2 regions of the Pauljensenia sp. C0170B5 genome follow, and region 2 is predicted to be linked to the other one. Evidence: riboswitches for the same ligand, from Rfam matches in the RefSeq annotation. Region 2 holds a riboswitch; the other holds the start of a gene.
What was found. A riboswitch is a leader RNA that binds a small molecule or an ion and turns the genes downstream of it on or off. The one in region 2 is predicted to bind ZMP and ZTP.
Positions count from the first base shown of each region.

Region 1 (3,405 bases), on a different contig from region 2:
GAGGCGGCAACGGCACCTTCGGAGCGGCGCTCCGGCTCGTCAGCGACCACATCAGCCGTGCGTGCACCGCCCGCCGAATCCACCTTGTCAGCAGCGGCGTCACCTGTTGTGCGACCACCCAGCGTGTTCGCGCGTTCGACCGCCAGACGGCAGGAGTCCACGCGGTTGACCTGCCCCATGCCAACCCCGACGCTTGCTCCGTCGTGAACCAGCAGGATTGAGTTCGACCGCACGGCTCGCACGGTGCGCCATGCGAACTCCAGGTCCCGCAGTGTTGCCTCATCGGCCGGCTCGCCTGCCGCCAAAGTCCAGTTCGCCGGATCGTCACCGTCAGCGTCAATGTCGTCGCGTTCCTGCACCAGCAGTCCCCCGGAAATCTGCTTGAACTCCAGGGCTCCGCGTACCGGTGGCACTACCTGCAGGATTCGCAGGTTCTTCTTCGTTTCCAGTACTTCCAGTGCGCCTTCGGCGTAGGAGGGCGCCAGGACGACCTCGGTAAAGATCGGTTTGATCTGCCTGGCCAGTTCGACGCTGACCTCACGGTTGACTGCGATCACTCCGCCGAATGCTGACACAGGATCGCATGCATGCGCCTTGCGGTGTGCTTCCGCCACATCTGCGCCAATGGCGATCCCACACGGGTTCGCGTGCTTGATGATGGCCACGCACGGCTCGTCATGGTCAAATGCTGCGCGCAGTGCTGCGTCACCATCGGTGTAGTTGTTGTAGCTCATCGCTTTGCCATGCAGTTGGCGCGCGTTCGCGATGCCAGGCAGCAGGTCCTGGGTCGTGTCGTCGCCGTCCTGTTCATCGCCTGGCTCGTCAAACTCAACGTCAACTTCGCCCTCGCCCATCAGCTCGACGATGTCGCCGTATACGGCGGCATCCTGATGCGGGTTTTCGCCATAACGCAAGGTGTGGAGGCGTTCGAAAGCAGAGACCAGCACCGGTGGCCACTGTGCGTCATCAACGTCTTCGGCTTCAGCCGACTCGTCAACATCAAGGTCAGCATCCAGTTCGTCTTCGAACCAGTCAGCGATGGCGGCGTCGTAATCTGCTGTGTGACGGAATGCGGCCGCTGCCAGTTCGCGACGCTCCTCCAGAGTGAATCCCTCAGAGCGTGCAGCGTCGATCACCGCGTCGTATTGCTCCGGGTTGGTAGCAATGGCAACGGAGGGATGGTTCTTCGCAGCAGCGCGCACCATCGACGGGCCGCCGATGTCAATCTGCTCAACGCATTCGTCGAATCCTGCGCCCGAGTCAACCGTGTCCTCAAATGGGTACAGATTGCATACCACCAGGTCGAATGCTGCGATCCCCAGGTCTTCGAGCTGCTGGCGGTGATCGGCTTTGCGCTGATCAGCGAGAATGCCGGCATGGATCTTCGGATGCAGCGTCTTGACGCGACCTTCCAGCACCTCGGGGAAACCAGTCACGTCTTCCACGGGCGTCACAGGAATCTTCGCGTCACGGATTTTTTGTGCAGTTGAACCGGTGGACACGATTTCGACGCCAGCATCAGCGAGTGCGCGAGCCAGGTCAACCAGGCCGGTCTTGTCGTAAACGGAGATCAGTGCTCTGCGGATCGGGCGGACATCAACGGGTTCGAGGTTATCCAAACGGACTGACAATTCTTCCTCCAAGGGGGTTCAAGGTCGGTCCTCAGCGCCCAGGCGGGCGGCGCCGTGCGAGGCTGCTTCAGCCGCTTCCCGGTGGTCCTCCACCCTCGCCAGTTGCGGCCTCTTTTAGTGTACGAGGGCGGCGCCGGATATGCGACTAGCTGTGATCTTTCAGATCTTCGTCACTGTTGTCAGTATTGTCTGACACGGCGATGGGTTCCGTGGGCGCAGCGCTGGCTTTGAGTGCTTCCATGCGGGCATCCGGAGCACGCGGAGGAGCGGGCAGTTCTTCTGTCGCCTCTTCTTCCAGCGCCGTTTCCTCTTCCTCCGGCGTCTCTTCGCCGGCTTCATTCAGGTCAGGAGCTGGAAGGGGCGTCTCCCTCGTCGATGACTGGGCGCGATTCTCCTTCCATGCGGCAATACGCGCCTTCGTCCACGCCGTCAAAGCTGCGGCCGCTCGGCGCACCCACGCGATCGTGGTCGGATGTGCTGCCAGGGACACCGCGAGCGCGACCATGCACACTTCCAGTACGACGAACAGCACGCTCCACCACACGCGCGGGCCAACGACACTCAGACGGGTCGACCCCAACGACATGCGCGACGAGGCAAGCCACGCTGCGATGACGAGCGCAGTGATCACGGTGGCCACTCCTATCGCAGCCGCCTGTTTCCACAGGTGCGTCATACGATGCCGCCACGCCGCCCATGCGCCCAGCAGGATTCCCACTCCCACCAGCGCCCAGGCCACCCAGTGGCCCGGAGCTGTCTGTGGGACGGCCGCAAGAATCGGGATCGCCGGAATCGGCGCAACAGGTGCGTTCGCCGCTGAATGGAGGGCGTCGGCACCCACGTAGAAACCAGGCCCCGCGATCCACGCCAGTGCGCATGCCATGATCGACGGAGCAAACAAGGCCTGAACAATGTTGATGATGACCGTGTCCTTGGTCGAAGCAAAGAGCAGTTCGTGGATACCGGAGATACGCTGAAGAGAAACAAGGATTGACACGGCGCTCATGATCAGGCTGAACAGCACTGTCAGTGCCACGGCAACGCGACCAAGGCGCAGCCCTGACCACAGCCATGTCAACGATTCGCGCCGTTCAGATGAAATCGTGGGCCATGTCCACGTGTGTCGAGCAGCAACTACCGCCCAGGTCGCTGCCAGAAGCGGAATGACGAGCGCACCGGGCAGTGCGCGCCACACGTTGATGTGAGCCGAGGACGCTCCAGCTGTAATGAGCGCCGTGACTGCAAACGTGGGGACAGCCATCCACTGCGCGGCGGCAGGAAAATCCCGTCCCGGCAGCAGAAGAACACGCAAAATGATGATCAGCAGCGCTCCGAGCAGTGTCGGAATGGCGAGGATGTCGCTCTGCCCCACCGTGATCGGCGCTCCCAGCGTCGCAGCCCAGAGGTCACCACCCACTGCCCGAGCATCGTCCCAGCTGGTCGACGCCAGCCAGGGGTTCTGCGAGACGAACCAGTACCCCACCAGCGTCACGACCATCATGAACGCCCATCCGATCAGGGCCGCCTCAATGCCGGCCAGGCCGGAGCGTGCCCACCCGTCAGGCAGTGCGATGCGGATCGTGCGTCGCCGCACGGCGGTGCGAGTGGTGTGAGGTTCCTCGTCGTGCACCTCAGGTGCCGATTCATCGGTTCCGTCAAGGTCGAGGCGTTCAGTTTCTTTTTCCGAATTATCCAATTCGGGTTCATCATCACTGTCTGCCTCATCGTGAGCCGGCACAAAAATCAGCGACGCACCTGCTTCACGGTCTTCCTC
Region 1 covers NZ_JBWPVR010000014.1:19,355-22,759, reverse strand. Annotated here, with positions in the region: gene AC1EJZ_RS10780 (bifunctional phosphoribosylaminoimidazolecarboxamide formyltransferase/inosine monophosphate cyclohydrolase) at 1-1,631, opposite strand, end outside; ZMP/ZTP riboswitch at 1,661-1,747, opposite strand; gene AC1EJZ_RS10775 (cell division protein PerM) at 1,777-3,405, opposite strand, start outside.
Region 1: it holds a riboswitch for ZMP and ZTP, as region 2 does, so the genes downstream of both, AC1EJZ_RS10780 (bifunctional phosphoribosylaminoimidazolecarboxamide formyltransferase/inosine monophosphate cyclohydrolase) here and glyA (serine hydroxymethyltransferase) in region 2, are expected to answer to the same signal.

Region 2 (3,405 bases):
CTACGCACACATCCGCGCCGTTGAGTTCCACGCCGTAGCGTTCCAACAGCTCAATGACGGCGCGCGGCGTACACGGAAGGGGCGAGGTGATGTCACCCGCCGCGCGCAGTACCAGGCGGCCCAAGTTCATCGGATGCAGGCCGTCAGCGTCCTTATCCGGATCGATGCGCTCCAACACGGCCTGGGAATCGACCCCGGCGGGTAGCGGAAGCTGCACAATGAAACCCGTGCAGGCAGGATCAGCGTTGAGCTGGTCGACAGCCTGCTCGATATCAGCCTGAGAGGCCGACTCGGGCAAGTCAATGCGAATCGACTCGAGACCAACCTCCGCACAGTCACGGTGTTTGCCGGCAACATAGGTCACTGACCCGGGATCTTCACCCACCAGGATTGTTCCCAGCCCTGCATGAACACCGGCTTCGCGCAGCCGTGAGACGCGTTCAGCAAGCTCGCCCTTTATTGCAGTAGCGGTGGCTTTCCCATCCAGTACCTGTGCGGCACCTTCCCACGGCGCTCTCACTGCTGCAGCCCGTCGTACAACGGGAAGGCATCGGTCAGTGCACGCACGCGCGCCTGCAGACCCTCCATATCCACTGTTTCCTTGGAGGCCGCCTGAACCAATGCGGTCGCGATGATGTCGGCAACTTCGGTGAACTCCTCATCGCCAAAACCGCGCGTAGCCAGCGCCGGCGTTCCGATACGCAGACCGGATGTGACTGCCGGTGGGCGCGGGTCAAACGGCACAGCATTGCGATTGACCGTGATGCCGACTCCGTGCAGCAGATCCTCAGCCTGCTTGCCGTCAAGAGCTGAATCAACCAGGTCAACGAGCACCAGGTGCACATCTGTGCCGCCGGTGACCAGCTTGATGCCGACCTTCTTCGCATCGTCGCGTCCCAGACGCTCCGCAAGTTTCTGCGCGCCGGCAAGAGTTCTGACCTGACGATCCTTGAACTCCGGGGTCTGAGCCACTTTCATTGCGACAGCCTTCGCTGCCACCACATGCATCAGCGGGCCACCCTGCTGACCTGGGAACACAGCAGAATTCAGCTTCTTGCCCCACTGCTCGCCGCGCGCGGACAAGATCATGCCGGAGCGGGGACCCCCCAGTGTCTTGTGGACCGTCGTGGTCACCACGTCGGCGTGGGGCAGTGGGCTTGGGTGCAGTCCGGCTGCAACGAGGCCGGCAAAGTGCGCCATGTCAACCCACAGCGCAGCGCCAACCTCGTCGGCAATGCTGCGGAAAGCAGCAAAGTCAAGGTGACGAGGGTAGGCCGACCATCCGGCAATGATCACACGGGGACGCTCACGCAGCGCCACTTCACGCACCTGATCAGGCTCGATACGCATTGTTGTGCGGTCAACTTCGTATGCGGTGGCGTGGTACATCTTGCCGGAAAAGTTGATGCGCATTCCGTGTGTCAGGTGGCCGCCGTGAGCCAAGGACAGACCCAAAATCGTGTCCCCCGGTTTTGCCATCGCCATGAGCGCGGCGGCATTGGCCTGCGCGCCTGAGTGTGGCTGCACGTTGACGAAATCGGCACCGAACACTTTCTCGGCGCGTTCAATTGCGAGACTTTCAGCAACGTCCACTGCCTCGCACCCGCCGTAGTAGCGGCGTCCCGGGTATCCTTCGGCGTACTTGTTGGTCAGAACTGATCCCTGAGCCTGCAGGACTGCACGCGGGACAAAGTTTTCCGACGCGATCATTTCAAGGGTGGCGCGTTGACGGTTCAGCTCATCATCCAGCACCTTTGCGATGTCAGGATCGAGTTCGGCCAACGTACGGGAGTTGAGAGAATCACTCATTGCTGCTCCAGTTTTCAATTCGCTTGTCTGGCTTTCACTAGTGGCGAGGGCGGCCCCAGCCGTTCCTCGCTCGGTTGCGTGGCCCAGGCGGGCGACCGCGACAACCCTTTTTCGCTCCCCGGTGGTCATCCCACCTGTTCGCCAGTTGCGACAGATTCATCTTATCAACTGTGTTCCGCTGCGGAAACCGCCAGTGCGGACACTAGCGTGAGAACACAACGGTTCGGTTGCCGTTCATCAGAACACGGCGTTCAGCATGCCAACGCACTGCCTGCGCGAGGACTCGGCGTTCAACATCCTGCCCCAGCTCCACCATGTCGCGGGTGGAATCGGCGTGCGTGACTCGCGTGACGTCCTGCTCGATGATCGGCCCTTCGTCCAGGTCGGCTGTAACGTAGTGCGCGGTTGCGCCGATGAGTTTGACGCCGCGTTCGTGAGCCTGGGCGTATGGGCGCGCGCCTTTGAACGAAGGCAGGAATGAGTGGTGAATATTGATGACGCGTCCGGCCATTTCACGGCATACCGAATCAGACAGGATCTGCATATAGCGGGCCAGGACGACCAATTCAACCTGCTCGGACTTGATGAGGTCAAGAAGTTCTGCTTCGGCGCGCGCCTTTGAATCCTTGGTGACCGGAATGCTGAGGAAGGGGACGCCGTAGAACTGTGCGACCGGCGCGAGGTCAGGGTGGTTACCGACAACTGCAACCACTTCGATAGGCAGACCTTGAGAGCGCTGCCGATAGAGCAGATCCGTGAGACAGTGCCCTTCGCGCGAAACCATAATGACGGTGCGAAGCGGTCGCCCCAACTGGTCGACGCGCCAGGTGGCGTTGAACTTGTCGGCGATTCGTGTCAGGCCTTCTTCGACAGGACCTCGACCGACAGGTGATTCAGCTTCCATTCGCATGAAGAACAGGCCGGTATCCGGGTCACCGAATTGCTGCGACTGAATGATGTTGCCACCGATGTCGCTCATGATGCCGGAGGCTGCGTGAACAATTCCTGGCTGGTCCGGGCAGGAAAGGGTGATGACAAGCTTGTCGATTGTCGAGGGGGGCACTGTCGAATCATGTTCCATAGTCCTAAGGGTAATGATTCACAGGCACTCCGGCCTAATCCAGTCCACTGCTTCTGATACGTGGTGTGCGCCGAGTGGTCGCATGCATGCGACCACTCGGCGCCATAACGATGTGAACTCGGTCAGTGTGCGGCTGGCATTTCCGCGATGGCGGCTGCGCTGATGACGCGCACTCCTTTGGGCAGGACAGCTTCATCCACCGTGAACTCGACGGAGTGCAGGCCACCCTTCGACGGAGTGAAGATCAGCAGCAATGAGGCCTTTCCGCCGTTGTCCTGGACTCGCTTCATCATGAATGCGTAGTCTTCGGAAGCGGTCATTTCCACCCACTTCGGGTCATTGGCGCGTACGCCCACCAACTCGCCAGCTTCAGCGATTCGGTCCATCAGGTCCGGATCGGAATCCAGGGAGATGGCCTCTCCCATGCGCACGATCTCGTAGTCGCACTCATACATCTGTGCAGCCGCTTCGATCACGGTGCGGGCTCGGTGCTCCATATACTCGTTGATCTCGGT
Region 2 covers NZ_JBWPVR010000015.1:26,750-30,154, reverse strand. Annotated here, with positions in the region: gene AC1EJZ_RS10945 (bifunctional methylenetetrahydrofolate dehydrogenase/methenyltetrahydrofolate cyclohydrolase) at 1-520, opposite strand, end outside; gene glyA (serine hydroxymethyltransferase) at 517-1,809, opposite strand; ZMP/ZTP riboswitch at 1,884-1,968, opposite strand; gene purU (formyltetrahydrofolate deformylase) at 2,012-2,890, opposite strand; gene AC1EJZ_RS10930 (amidohydrolase) at 3,013-3,405, opposite strand, start outside.